DNA from 2 places in the Streptomyces boninensis genome. Region 1 is predicted to be linked to the other one. Evidence: riboswitches for the same ligand, from Rfam matches in the RefSeq annotation. Region 1 holds a riboswitch; the other holds the start of a gene.
The links. Region 1 has a riboswitch for ZMP and ZTP ahead of glyA (serine hydroxymethyltransferase). Riboswitches for the same ligand answer to the same signal wherever they lie in the genome.

Region 1 (7,324 bases):
TCCCGCACCTGGCGCTGCAGCCAGGAGCAGGAGGCGGCGCCCTCGACGACCTTCACGAAGACGACGGGGGTCAGCGGCCGGAAGGTGTCCGTGCCGCACAGCCGCATCGGGAAGGGCACCCCCAGCGCGGCGATCCGCGCCAGGTGCTCCTCGACGCGGGGCAGCTCGCCGACCGCCACGGCGGTCGGCGGCAGCAGCGTGACGTGGGTGGGGATGCCATGTGCGGCGGCGTCGCCGAAGCCGGCCCGCCGCTCCTGCAGCATGGCGCCCCAGGGCTCCGGGACCACGATCGAAACGCCCAGCGTCACGGTCCCCACGCGCGTCTCCTCAACTGTCCAGCTCTTGCTGATCTCATTGCCGGTCAATGCTTGGCGGGCAGAAAGCCCACCTTGTCGTACGCGGCGGCGAGCGTCTCGGCCGCCACCGCCCGCGCCTTCTCCGCACCCTTGGCGAGGATGGAGTCCAGCGTCTCCGGGTCGTCCAGGTATTCCTGCGTACGGGAGCGGAACGGCGTTACCCACTCGGTGACGACCTCGGCGAGGTCGGTCTTCAGCGCACCGTAGCCCTTCCCGGCGTACTTCTGCTCCAGATCCGGGATGCTGGTGCCGGTGAGGGTGGAGTAGATGACGAGCAGGTTGCTGACGCCGGGCTTCTGCTCGACGTCGTAGCGGATCTCGGTGTCCGTGTCGGTGACCGCGCTCTTGATCTTCTTGGCGGAGGTCTTGGGCTCGTCGAGGAGATTGATGATGCCCTTGGGCGTGGACGCCGACTTGCTCATCTTGATCGTCGGGTCCTGCAGATCGTAGATCTTCGCCGTCTCCTTGAGGATGTACGGCTCCGGGATGGTGAAGGTCTCGCCGAAGCGGGCGTTGAACCGCTCGGCGACATCCCGGGTGATCTCGACATGCTGGCGCTGGTCCTCACCGACGGGGACCTGATTCGCCTGGTAGAGGATGATGTCCGCGATCTGCAGCATCGGGTAGGTGAAGAGCCCGACGGTCGTCCCGGCCGCGCCCTGCTTGGCCGACTTGTCCTTGAACTGCGTCATCCGGCTCGCCTCGCCGAAGCCGGTCAGGCAATTGACCACCCAGGCGAGCTGCGCGTGCTCCGGCACATGGCTCTGCACGAACAGCGTGCACCGCTCCGGGTCAAGACCGGCGGCGAGCAGCTGGGCGGCGGCGAGCCGGGTGTTGGCGCGGAGCTCCTTCGGGTCCTGCGGCACGGTGATCGCATGCAGGTCCACGACCATGTAGAAGGCATCGTGGGACTCCTGCAGCGCCACCCACTGGCGGACTGCGCCGAGGTAGTTGCCCAGGTGGAAGGAGCCGGCGGTCGGCTGGATGCCGGACAGCGTGCGGGGACGTCGGTTGGCCATGCGCTCATTCTCTCAGGTGTGGAACGGAACCCGGGCCGCCGGTGTATGACCCTCGTAGGCGGTGACGAGGAGGGTGCGATCAGCGGGGGCGAGGAGCGGATAGTCGCCCGGGTGCGCGGCGGGGAGGCCGAGGCGTACGCGGAGCTCGTGCGCGCCCACGCGCCGCTGGCACATCGGCTCGCGGTCCTGCTGGGTGCGGGCGCCGAGGCGGAGGACGTGGTGCAGACGGCGTTCATCAAGGCGTACCGCGCGCTCGGCTCCTTCCGGGACGGCGCGTCCTTCCGCCCGTGGCTGCTGCGCATCGTGGCGAATGAGACCAAGAACACAATGCGCGCCTCCGCGCGCTACCGCGCCGCGCGGGAGCGGGCGGCGGTGGCCGAGGGCCTGCCGGCGGGGTCCGGTTCGACGGGCCCCGAGCTGCCGGCCGTGGACGCGGATCCGGCGGCGGCCGCGCTGTCCGCGGAGCGGCGGGACGAGCTGGTACGGGCGCTGCGCGGGCTGCGCGAGTCGCACCGGATGGTGGTGGTGCACCGCTACCTGCTGGACCTCGACGAGGCGGAGACGGCGGCGGCGCTGGGCGTCCCGCGCGGCACGGTGAAGTCCCGGCTGAGCCGGGCGCTGCGGGAGCTGCGGCGGGAGTTGGGCGAGGGCGGAGGTGGTGCGCCATGACCTCCCGGCTGCCTGACGAGCTGCGGGCGCTGGGCGCGAGCCTGCCGTCGTACGGGGCCGAGCGGGCCGACGCCACCGCGGCGATGGTGCTGGCCGCGATCGCGGACGAGCCGGCGCCGGCGGCGACCCGGGGCGTACGGATGCGCCGCTGGGCACGGGCGCGGTGGCGGGCGCTGGTGGCGCTGCTGTGCGCCGTGCTTCTCGGCCTTGCGCTGACGCCGCCGGTGCGGGCGGAGGTCGCGGACTGGTTCGGCTTCGGCGGGGTGCAGGTGAGGGTGACGGCGCCGCCGGACGGGTCGGCGCAATCGCCGGGCCCGGCGGCGAGCGGCGGGGACGGGCGCGAGCCGGCCTGCGACGCGAGCCTGACGCCCGCCGCGGCGACGGACCGGGCCGGCTTCCGCCCCGTGCTGCCCGCCGAGCTGGGGCGCCCGGCCGGCGCGTCGGTGTCCGCGGACCGGCGGGTGCTGACCGTGTGCTGGCGGCTGGAGGACGGGTCGCTCGTACGGCTGGACGAGTTCCGGGCGGGCCTCGACCCGATGATGGGCAAGACCTCGCCGATCCCGCCGGAGTGGGTGACGGTGCGCGGCACGACCGCACTGTGGTTCGCGAGGGCCCACCGCCTCGATGTCCCGCTCCGCGAGCCGGGCGGCGAGGCGTACACGCACACCGTGCGCACCGCCGGCCCGACCCTCCTCTGGCAGCGCGGCAGGACGACGCTCCGGCTGGAGGGCATCGCGGACCGGCGGACAGCACTGCGGGTGGCGGCTTCGGCGCGCTGAGGGCGGCGGGCGCCCCAAGGGCGGAACCTTCCCGCCAAGCGCGGTGTAAGCACCGCAAGGAGGTGCCCCATGCGCCGTTTCTTCCGTATCGCCCTGGTGCTGCTCATGGCCCCGCTGATCGGTTTCGCCCTCGCCGTCCCCGCCCTCGCGGGCGGCCCGACGAGCGTCGCGCTCATCAACGGCGGCAGCACGCAGGCCACCGCCCTCTACGCGTCCTCGCGCGCGTACGCCGAACTCTCCCGCTACATCGGCGAGTCGGCCAACGACACCCACCAGCTGGCCAAGACCCCGCCCCGCTCCGCACTCGGCGGTCAGGAAGGGCGCCAGATCACCGCGACCTGGCTGATCCACGACGTCCAGGTCTGGCGCGTCGACCGCATCTACCTGGACACCCGCGACGGCCGCCCCCTGATCCAGCGCACCGTCGGCGAGCCCACCGACGCCAGCCCCGAGGTGACCTGGCGGGCGGCCGCGGACTCGGAGGGCCTCCTCCGGGTGCTGGCCCGCCTGAAGGTGGACGGCAAGTCGACGGACGAGGGCCGCACGGCACCGGACTTCCCGGCGCTGCACTCCGGTTCGGGCACCGGTGGGACACCGGCCGCCGCCCCGGTCAAGCGCGCCGCCGCCCCGGACACCGACCCCGCCACCGGCTGGTGGTGGGCAGTGCCCGGCGCGGCGACCGGCGCGCTGCTGGTGTGGGGCGCGTTGCGGCGCCGCCCGCGTACGGCCGGCAGGGACGACTCGCGGTGGGAGCTGCTCGACGTATCGGAGCAGGACGAGCAGGCGCCGGACGGGCCGGACGCCCGGCTGAGCACCCCCGCCCGCCGTCAGGCGACCGGCAGCCCCGGCGCCGGATAGGCCCCCATCAGCTCCGCCACCTCACCGCGGATCCCCTTGAGCGCCACCTCGTCCTCCGCCTTCGCGGCAGCGACCCCGCGGTCGATCCACGCGGCCACCTGCGCCATGTGGTCGGTGGTCAGGCCGCGGGAGGTCAGGGACGGCGTCCCGATGCGCAGCCCTGACGGGTCGAAGGGCTTCCTCGGGTCGTACGGGACGGTGTTGTAGTTCGTGACGATGCCCGCCCGGTCGAGGGCCCGCGCCGCGGTCTTGCCGGGGACGTCCTTCGGGGTCAGGTCCATCAGGATCAGGTGGTTGTCCGTGCCGCCCGAGACCAGGTCGAAGCCGCGCTCGGCCAGCGCGCCGGCCAGGGCCTTCGCGTTGGCGACGACGGCCTGCGCGTAATCCCGGAACGACGGCTGCGCCGCCTCGTGCAGGGCGACGGCGATGGCGGCCGTGGTGTGGTTGTGCGGGCCGCCCTGGAGGCCGGGGAAGACGGCCTTGTCGACGGGCTTCGCGTACGCCTCCTTGGTCAGCAGCATCGCGCCGCGCGGCCCGCGGAGGGTCTTGTGGGTGGTCGTCGAGACGACGTCGGCGTGCGGGAAGGGCGACGGGTGCGCCCCGCCCGCCACCAGACCCGCGATGTGCGCGATGTCGGCGACGAGCACCGCGTCGATCTCGCGGGCGATCTCCGCGAAGGCGGCGAAGTCGATGGTCCGCGGAATCGCCGTACCGCCGCAGAAGATCAGCTTCGGGCGGTGCTCGCGGGCGAGGTCCCGCACCTGATCGAAGTCGATCAGACCGGTGTCTTCCCGGACCCCGTACTGCACGCCGTTGAACCACTTCCCGGTCGCCGAGACGCCCCACCCGTGGGTGAGGTGGCCGCCCATCGGCAGCGCCATCCCCATCACCGTGTCGCCGGGCTCGGCGAAGGCGAGATAGCAGGCGAGGTTGGCCGGCGAGCCGGAGTACGGCTGCACGTTGGCGTGGTCGGCGCCGAAGAGCGCGGCGGCGCGGCCGGCGGCGAGGGACTCGATCGGGTCGACGTTCTGCTGGCCCTCGTAGTAGCGGCGGCCGGGGTAGCCCTCGCTGTACTTGTTGGTGAGGACGGTGCCGGTCGCTTCCAGCACAGCGGTCGATACGTAATTCTCGCTGGCGATCATCCGCAGGGTGTCGGCCTGCAGCTGCTCTTCCGCGGCTACGAGCGCCGCGAGCTCCGGGTCGGCGGCGCTGAGGGCGGGGTGGTCAAGGGGCATGGGATCAAACCTCCGGGTCGCATCGCTGTGGTCCCCGGGTGCCCAGGCGGGCGGCACCTTGCGCGCTGACGCGCACGGCTCCCCCGTGGTCGATTCCACGTACGCCAGTCACCGCGCCCCCTCAGCCTAGCGGGGGACTCCGTGGCGAAGCCACAGGATGCCGCGCCGCACACGCGAGGATTGCTCCGCGCCGCGGAAGCGCACGATAGAAGTGGGTCCCACAAGGACCCCCTCCAACTCCCGCCGTATCCCGAACGGAGCCGAAGAGCATGACGACGACCACGCAGGACCAGATCCGCTCCGCGGAAGCCCACAGCGCGCACAACTACCACCCGCTGCCCGTCGTCATCGCCTCGGCGGAGGGCGCCTGGGTCACGGACGTCGAGGGCAAGCGCTACCTCGACATGCTGGCCGGCTATTCGGCGCTGAACTTCGGCCACGGTAACCGGCGGCTGCTGGACACCGCCCGCGCCCAGCTGGACCGCGTCACCCTCACCTCCCGCGCCTTCCACCACGACCGCTTCGCGGAATTCTGCGAGCAGCTCGCGGCCATGTGCGGCAAGGACATGGTGCTGCCGATGAACACCGGCGCGGAGGCGGTGGAGACCGCCGTCAAGACCGCCCGAAAGTGGGGCTATCGGGTCAAGGGCGTGCCCGACGGCCGGGCGAATATCGTGGTCGCCGACAACAACTTCCACGGCCGCACGACCACGATCGTCTCCTTCTCCACCGACCCGGAGGCGCGCGCGGACTACGGCCCGTACACGCCGGGCTTCGAGATCGTCCCGTACGGAGATCTGGCGGCCCTGGAAGCGGCCGTCGACGACAACACGGTGGCCGTCCTGCTGGAGCCGATCCAGGGCGAGGCGGGCGTGCTGGTGCCGCCGCCGGGCTATCTGGCAGGCGTGCGCGAGCTGACCGCCGCGCGCGGCGTCCTCTTCATGGCGGACGAGATCCAGTCAGGCCTCGGCCGTACGGGACGGACCTTCGCGTGCGAGCACGAGGGCGTGGTCCCGGACGTCTACATCCTCGGCAAGGCTCTCGGCGGCGGCGTCGTCCCGGTCTCGGCGGTGGTCGCCGACCGCGACGTGCTCGGCGTCTTCCACCCCGGCGAACACGGCTCCACCTTCGGCGGCAACCCGCTCGCCTGCGCGGTCGGCCTGGAAGTCATCGCGATGCTGCGCAGCGGCGAGTTCCAGCAGCGGGCGACCGAGCTCGGCGATCATCTGCACGCCGAGCTCGGCCTGCTCACCGGCAGCGGCGCGGTGCGCGAGGTCCGCGGCCGCGGCCTGTGGGCGGGCGTCGACATCGACCCGTCGTACGGGACCGGGCGCGAGCTCTCGGAGAAGCTGATGGCGCGCGGCGTCCTGGTGAAGGACACCCACGGCTCCACCATCCGCATCGCCCCGCCGCTGGTGATCTCGAAGGAGGACCTGGACTGGGGCCTCGACCAGCTGCGGGAGGTGCTGGCCTGACGGCCTAGGCGTTCAACGCCCGGCACAGCGCCGCCAGCGCCCCCGGGAAGAGATGATCGGGCGGCGTCGCGTAGCCGACGATGACGGCGCTGCGCGGCGTGTGCGGCGGCGCGTACGTCAGCAGCCCCAGGTGGCTCACCGCCAGCCCCTCGCGGGCGGCCGACGCCACCACCGCCTTCTCGTCCGTGCCCGCCGGCAGCTCCAGCAGCGCGTGCAGCCCGGCCGAGATGCCGGAGACCCGGACCTGCGGGGCCTTGCGGGCCAGTTCGGCGACCAGCCGGTCGCGGCGGCGCCGGTAGCGCATGCGCATCGCGCGCACATGCCGGTCGTACGCGCCCGAGGTGATGAACTCGGCCAGCGTCAGCTGGTCCACGGAGCCGACCACGCCCGTCTCCCCGCCCAGCACCTCCTGGACCTCCCCGACCAGCCGCCGCGGCAGCACCATCCACCCCAGCCGCAGCGCCGGCGACACCGACTTGCTGGCGGTGCCGCAGTACACCACCCGCTCCGGGTCGAGGCCCTGCAGCGCGCCCACCGGCTGCCGGTCGTAGCGGAACTCGCCGTCGTAGTCGTCCTCGACGATCAGCCCGCCCGCCGCCCGCGCCCAGTCCACCGCCGTGGCCCGCCGCTCGGGCGGCAGCGGCACCCCGGTCGGGAACTGATGCGCGGGCGTCATCAGCACGGCATCCGCGCCGAGTTCACCCAGGCCTGCGGTCTGCGTACCGCCGTCGTCGTACGGCAGCGCGGCGAGCCGCAGCCCGGCGCGGGTCAGGATGTCGTGGTGCGGCGGCAGCCCGTACGACTCGACGGCCACCCGCCGCGCCCCGGACCCGTGCAGCACCTGCGCCAGCACCCGCAGCCCGTGCGCGAAACCCGCGCACACCACGATCCGCTCCGGGTCAGCAGCCACCCCGCGCACCCGCGCCAGATAGT
Region 2 (7,324 bases), 1.3 Mb from region 1:
GGACCTGAAGGCCGGCCGCCTCCCCGCGGTAGTGGCGACCTCAAGCCTTGAGCTCGGCATCGACATGGGCGCGGTCGACCTGGTCGTCCAGGTCGAATCCCCGCCCTCCGTCGCCTCCGGCCTCCAGCGGGTCGGCCGAGCCGGCCACCAGGTGGGCGCGGTCTCGCGCGGCGTGGTCTTCCCGAAGTACCGCGGCGACCTCGTCCAGGCCGCGATCGTCACAGAGCGGATGCGCGAGGGCGCGATCGAATCGCTCCGCATCCCGGCGAACCCCCTCGATGTGCTCGCCCAACAGCTCGTCGCCATGACCTCGATGGACACCTGGGATGTGGACGAGCTCCTCTCCCTGGTCCGCCGCGCCGCCCCCTTCGCTTCCCTCCCCGAATCCGCCTACACGGCGGTGCTGGACATGCTCGCGGGCCGCTATCCCTCCGACGCCTTCGCCGAGCTGCGCCCCCGCATCGTCTGGGACCGGGTGGCGCATACGATCACCGGCCGCCCCGGCGCCCAGCGCCTCGCGGTCACCTCCGGCGGCACCATCCCGGACCGCGGCCTCTTCGGCGTCTTCCTGGCCGGCTCGGACCCCAAGAAGGGCGGCGGCCGGGTCGGCGAGCTGGACGAGGAGATGGTGTACGAGTCCCGGGTCGGCGATGTCTTCACCCTCGGGACGACGTCCTGGCGGATCGAGGACATCACCCGCGACCGGGTGCTCGTCTCACCCGCGCCGGGTGTGCCGGGCCGGCTCCCGTTCTGGAAGGGCGACCAGCTGGGCCGCCCGCTGGAGCTGGGCCGCGCCCTCGGCGGCTTCCTGCGCGAGATCGGCTCGATGGACCCGGAGGCCGCCCGCGACCGCCTCAAGGCGGCGGGCCTGGACCAGTGGGCGGGCGACAATGTCCTGTCCTACCTGGACGAACAGCGCCGCGCCTGCGGCCACATCCCCGACGACCGCACCATCGTCGTCGAGCGCTTCCGGGACGAGCTCGGCGACTGGCGGATCGTCGTCCACTCCCCCTTCGGCGCCCAGGTCCACGCCCCGTGGGCGCTGGCCGTAGGCGCCCGGCTCTCCGAGCGGCATGGCATGGACGCTCAGGTGATGCATGCCGACGACGGCATCGTGCTGCGCCTCCCGGACGCCGACCTGATGGGCCTCGACCTCGACCTGCTCGACGCGCCCGACCTCGGGAAGGGCGCGGAGTACGACCCGGAGCAGGCGCCGGTGGGCGCCACGGACGTGCTCTTCGAGAAGGGCGAGGTCGACCAGATCGTCACGGACCAGGTCGGCTCCTCCGCGCTCTTCGCCTCCCGCTTCCGCGAGTGCGCGGCCCGCGCGCTGCTGCTGCCCCGGCGCGACCCGGGCCGCCGCACGCCGCTGTGGCAGCAGCGCCAGCGGGCGGCGCAATTGCTGCAGGTGGCGAGCGAGTTCGGGTCCTTCCCCATCGTCCTCGAAGCGGTCCGCGAATGCCTCCAGGACGTCTTCGACGTGCCCGGGCTCGCCGAGCTGATGGGCGACATCGAGGCCCGCAAGGTCCGCCTCGTCGAGGTCACGACGCAGGAGCCGTCGCCGTTCGCCCGTTCCCTGCTCTTCGGTTACGTGGCCCAGTTCCTGTACGAGGGCGACTCCCCGCTCGCCGAGCGCCGCGCGGCCGCCCTGTCGCTGGACTCGCGGCTGCTGGCGGAGCTGCTCGGGCAGGCGGAGCTGCGCGAGCTGCTGGACGCCGAGGTGCTCACGGAGCTGGAGCGCGAGCTGCAGTGGCGGACGGACGAGCGCCGGGTCAAGGACGCCGAGGGCGTAGCCGATCTGCTGCGACTGCTGGGCCCTTTGACCCCGGCCGAGCTGGTGGAGCGCGGCGCCGAGCCGGCCTGGGCAGAGGAGCTGGAAGGGGCGCGACGGGCCATCCGGGTCCGTATCGCGGGCGCTCCGCACTGGGCAGCGGTCGAGGACGCCGGACGACTGCGGGACGCGCTGGGCACCGCCCTGCCCGTAGGCGTCCCGGAGGCTTTCACGGAGCCGGTCGCCGACCCGCTGGGCGACCTGCTCGCGCGCTATGCCCGCACCCACGGCCCGTTCACCTCCCCGCAGGCGGCGGCGCGCTTCGGGCTCGGCGCGGCGGTGACGGAGGGGGCGCTGCAGCGCCTCGCGGCGGCGGGGCGGGTGGTCCAGGGCGAGTTCCATCCGGCGGGCATCGGCCAGGAGTGGTGCGACGCCCAGGTGCTGCGCCGGCTCCGCCGCCGTTCCCTGGCCGCGCTGCGCGAGGAGCTGGAGCCGGTGCCGCCCGCCGCGCTGGCGGCGTTCCTGCCGCAGTGGCAGCAGGTCGGCACCCGCGGGCTGCGCGGGATGGACGGTCTCGTACGCGCGATTGAGCAGCTCCAGGGCGCGCCGGTGCCGGCGTCCGCGCTGGAGAAGCTGGTGCTGCCGTCGCGGGTGGCGGGCTATACGCCGTCGCTCCTGGACGAGCTGACGTCGTCCGGCGAGGTGGTCTGGGCGGGCGCGGGCGCGCTGCCGGGCAAGGACGGCTGGGTCTCCCTGATGCTCGCGGACACCGCCCCGTTGCTCCTCCCGGAGCCGCACCCGCTGGAGACCACGCCGGTCCACCAGGCGGTGCTGGACGCCCTGGCGGGCGGCTATGGCCTGTTCTTCCGCCAGATCTCCGACCACGTCCGCCGCTCGCACCCGGACGTTACGGACCCGGAGCTGGCCGAAGCCATATGGGACCTGGCCTGGTCGGGCCGGCTGACCAACGACACGCTCGGCGCCCTCCGCGCGCTGCTGGGCTCCGGCCGTACCGCCGGCTCCACGGCCCACCGCGCCAAGCGGCCGACCCCGCGCGGCCGTTACGGCGGCCTGGCGCTGCGCGGCGGCGGGGCCGCCCGCCCGACCGCGTCCCGGCAGGGCCCGCCCACGGTCGGCGGCCGCTGGTCCCTGCTCCCGCCCCGCGAGCCCGACGCCACCCACCGGGCGCACGCCCTGGCCCGTACGCTCCTGGACCGGCACGGCGTCGTCACCCGCGGCGCGGTGGCCGCGGAGGGCGTCGAGGGCGGCTTCTCGGCGGCGTACCGCGTCCTGGCCGCCTTCGAAGAAACGGGCCAGGCCCGCCGCGGCTATGTAGTCGAGGGCCTGGGCGCGGCCCAGTTCGCGATGGACGGCGCCGTGGACCGTCTCCGCGCGCTGGCAGGCGGCCCGGGCCCGGGCACCAAGCCACAGACGGTGGTCTTGGCGGCCTCCGACCCAGCCAACGCCTATGGCGCGGCGCTGTCCTGGCCCGACCCACCGGAGGGCTCGACCCACAAGCCGGGCCGCAAGGCGGGCGCGCTGGTCGTCCTGGTCGACGGCGAGCTGGTGCTGTACGTGGAGCGCGGCGGCAAGACCCTCCTCGCGTGGGCGGAGGCCGAGGACCCCCGCCTGTCCGCGGCGGCGGAGGCCTTGGCGGCCGCGGCGCGCGAGGGCGCCCTGGGCACGAGGGTGACCATCGAGCGCACCAACGGCCGGTCGGCGCTGGACACGCCGCTGGGCGCGGCCTTGGAGACGGCGGGGTTCCATGCGACGCCGCGGGGGTTGCGGCTGCGGGCGTGAGGGGCCGGCGGTGCTGGCGCGCCCCGGGCCGTAGGTGGGCCTGGCGGGGCCGCCCCGGCCGGCTGCCGTGCCCCGGCCGCCCGGGCCGCCGCCGCGACCGCCTTCTGCCCTGGCCGACCGGGTCAGCCGGCCCGACCGAACCGGCCGACGCTGCCGCTAGGCGTGCCCGGCCCCCTCCAGCGCCGCGAAGACCGCGAGCGCGTCCCGTACGGCACCGACATCATGCGTGCGGATGTAGTCGACCCCCTGCAGCGCCGCGTACAACTCAGCGGCCAGCGTGGCCGGACCAGCCGTATCCGGCGAACTCCCGGTCACCGCCCGCAGAAAGGACTTCCGCGACGGCGACACCAGCACCGGCACCCCGAAGCGCTCCTTCAGCCCCCGCACCCGCGCCAGCGCCGTCAGCGACGGCTCCGGCGTGGACCCGAGGAAATACCCGAGCCCGGGATCGATGACCAGCCGCTCCCGCCCGATGCCCGCGGCCGCCAGCGCCGCCAGCCGCTCCGCGAAGAACCGCTCGATCCCCCGCCACACCGCCTCCGCATCCGTCGAAACCCGCGTCGCAGGCCCCACCCGCTGCACGGAGTGCATGACGACCAGCGTGCAGCCCGAAGCCGCCAGCGAGGCATAGCGCGCAGGGTCGGGAAAGCCCTGGATGTCATTCAGGACGAGCGCGCCCCGCCCCGCGGCGTACCGCTGCGTCTGCGGCAGATACGAGTCCACCGCTACCGGCACCCCCTCGGCCACCAGCCGCTCCAGCACGGGAGCCAGCCGCCGCCGCTCCTCCGCGGCATCCACCCGCTCCGCGTCCGGATGGCTCGACGCGGGCCCGAGCTCCACGAGATCGGCGCCCTGCGCCCGCAGCAGCCGCGCCTGCGCCAGCGCGTCATCGGCCGCGAGATAACGCCCACCGTCGGAGAAAGAATCCGCGGTGATGTTCACGATCCCCACCAGCCGCGGCATCGACCGCAGCCGCATCGCGGCACCCGGCACCGCACCCGCCACCGTCGCCCGCTCATCCTCCCGTACCGGAGGATCCACATACCGAATGGCCATGACCGCCCGCCTCCCAGCTCGCTAACCGGAAAGCCCAGGCGCACGGCACTGCGTCACGACGACGGGACCGCTCCCCGATGGTTGCACCCATCCGCACACGCCAGTCACGGCCCGCCATCACCCTAGCCGCAGCCGCCGGCTCCCCCCAGCCCCGCCCTGGTCACCCCGACCCCGCGGTCCCGTTCAAGTAAGCAAGCACCGCCCGCACCCGCCGGTTGTCATCATTCGACTCCGCCAGATCCAGCTTCGCGAAGATGCTGGTCGTGTACTTGCTGACGGCCCCCTCCGACAGGACCAGCGTCCGCGCGATCGCCGCGTTCGACCGCCCCTCCGCCATGCCGGACAGCACATCCATCTCCCGCGGCGTCAGCCGCCCGAGCGGCTCGTCCCGCGCATTGCTCGCCAGCAGTTTCGCGATCACCTCCGGGTCCATCGCCGTGCCACCCGCGGCCACCTGCCGCAGCGAGTCCACGAACTGCCGCGCCGCGAACACCCGGTCCTTCAGCAGATACCCGACCCCGCCCCGCCCGTCCGCCAGCAACTCCCGCGCGTACAGCTGCTCCACATGCTGCGAAAGGATCAGCACCGGAAGCTCAGGCCGCTCCCGCCGCGCCGCAAGGGCGGCCTGCAGCCCCTCGTCCGTAAAGGTCGGCGGCAGGCGGATATCGACGACGGCCACATCGGGCCGCTGCTCCCGCAGCGCCGCCAGCAGCTCCTCCCCGGACTCCACCGCGGCGCAGATCTCCATCCCGTGCGCCGTCAGCAGCCGCTCGAGCCCGTCCCGCAGCAAATACTGATCCTCGGCGAGTACGACCCGCATCCAGCCACCCCCTCCACGTCAGCAAGCGCGCGTCTTGCCCCGGAAATGCCGGGAGAACCACCGGTGCCGCCGCACGAGCATCGGCAGCCCGGCCAGCCCCAGCGCGATCATGGCGACCACGGTCGGCCACTGCCACGGCTCCGGCATGTAAAGCGCCAGGAACCAGGAGCGCCCCTCCCAGCCAATGATCAACTGTATCCCGGCGACCAGGCCTTGTGGCACGAGCGCGATCGGCACGACGACCGAGGCGATCGCGAGCTCCCAGAGCCACCGCTGGGACGCGGTGGCGCCGCGCTGCCCGGCAGGGGCCTCGTCGGCCCGCGCCCCACCCGCCGGCGCGTCGTACGGAATCTCGATCGACACCGTCGTGGGCCCGCCCGCAGGACTGCTCAGCGCCATCACCCCGTTGAACGGCACCAGCCGCCGCTCGATCCCCCGCAGCCCGCTGCCCCCCGCCGGATCCGCACCACCCCGCCCGTCGTCACCGACCACGACCCGCAAGGTCCCGTCCCGCTGCCACAGATCGACCTCCACCCGCCGGGCCCGCGCGTGCTTTGCGGCATTGGCAAGCGCCTCGGCGACCGCGAAGTAGGCGGCGGACTGCACGGGTTCGGAAAGCCGGTCAGGCAGCTCCGCCTTGACCTCCACCTCCAGCACGCTGTCCAGCGCCAGCGCCCGTATCGCATCGACAAGCCCGCGCTCGGCGAGCACCGGCGGGTGGATCCCCCGCACCAGCCCGCGCAGCTCCTGCAGCACAGTGGAGGACGACTCCTGCGCCTGCCGCAGCAGCGCCTTCGCGGCGGCGGGGTCGCTGTCGACGAGTTCCTCGGCGGCGGACACGGTCATCCCGAGGGCGACGAGCCTGGCCTGCGGCCCGTCGTGCAGATCGCGCTCGATACGCCGCACCTCGGCGGCCTGCCAGTCGGTCGCTGCGGTCCGCTTCTCGTCGAGCTCGATGACCTGCCGGGCGAGTACGGAGGCCTGCGTCGGCGCGAGCAGCGAACGCGTCCAGGAGGCATGCAGATCGAGCAGCCGCGGCCCGGCCCACACCCCGAAGGCGATGAGCGCGACACCGAGGGGCAGCCGGGCGTAGGCCTCCAGCTCCCACCAGGGCGGCACTGCGAGCCCGACCCCACCACAGGCGATGGCCACGAGCGGCAGCGCGATCATCGCGGCCCCGATCAACGGATCGCAGACCAGCCACAACGTGTCCCGCCAGGTCGCCGGATCCCCCGTCAGCCGCTCGAACCGCTCAATGAACTCCGGCGCCACCCGGCTCCGAAAGCTCACCCCCATGGCGTGATACCGCCCATCGGGCCCCTGCCGCACGGGCCCAGGCGCCGGCAGATACGGATCGGGCACCCGCTCCCCCGCCCACACGCCGCGCAGCCGGCGTGCGACGCGCGCGGTCATCCGGGCGTACGCGATCGCCCAGGGCAGCACGAACATCAACCCGAGCCCGTAGGTCATGGCGATCGCCACCACCATGACCACGGCGGCAGTCATCTCAATCCCAGCAAGCCCAAGCAACACGGCAGCCTGCACGGGCGCCCGCAAATACCGCCCCCGCCGCGCGGCTGCCTTACTCCCCGATCCCGTCATGCGAACGATTGTGACCGCTCCCGCCACCCCGACACTGCCCCCGCAGCCCCCGAGCCAAGGTGGGCCTAGCCCCACCCGCGACCAGGCGGACCTGCAAAATGGACGCATGCCCGAAGGCGACACCGTCTACCGCGCCGCCCAGCGCCTCCACCAAGCCCTGGGCAACCACCGCCTGACCAGGTGCGACCTCCGCGTACCCAAGCTCGCCACCGCCGACCTCACCGGCCGCCTCGTCATCGAGACAGCCTCCCGAGGCAAGCACCTCCTCACCCGCA

Region 2: linked by a shared signal. The riboswitch ahead of folP (dihydropteroate synthase) and the one ahead of glyA (serine hydroxymethyltransferase) in region 1 are both predicted to bind ZMP and ZTP.

The regions. Positions count from the first base shown of each region.
Region 1 covers NZ_CP183837.1:5,944,539-5,951,862, reverse strand. The annotation lists gene ACNNMR_RS27340 (2'-5' RNA ligase family protein) at 1-317, opposite strand, end outside; gene trpS (tryptophan--tRNA ligase) at 362-1,375, opposite strand; gene ACNNMR_RS27330 (RNA polymerase sigma factor) at 1,421-2,044, shown strand; gene ACNNMR_RS27325 (hypothetical protein) at 2,041-2,823, shown strand; gene ACNNMR_RS27320 (hypothetical protein) at 2,893-3,681, shown strand; gene glyA (serine hydroxymethyltransferase) at 3,651-4,916, opposite strand; ZMP/ZTP riboswitch at 4,950-5,038, opposite strand; gene rocD (ornithine--oxo-acid transaminase) at 5,186-6,391, shown strand; gene ACNNMR_RS27305 (PLP-dependent aminotransferase family protein) at 6,396-7,324, opposite strand, start outside.
Region 2 covers NZ_CP183837.1:7,265,682-7,273,005, reverse strand. The annotation lists gene ACNNMR_RS33180 (ATP-dependent helicase) at 1-3,571, shown strand, start outside; gene folP (dihydropteroate synthase) at 3,728-4,534, opposite strand; ZMP/ZTP riboswitch at 4,653-4,745, opposite strand; gene ACNNMR_RS33170 (response regulator) at 4,788-5,447, opposite strand; gene ACNNMR_RS33165 (sensor domain-containing protein) at 5,466-7,049, opposite strand; gene ACNNMR_RS33160 (Fpg/Nei family DNA glycosylase) at 7,156-7,324, shown strand, end outside.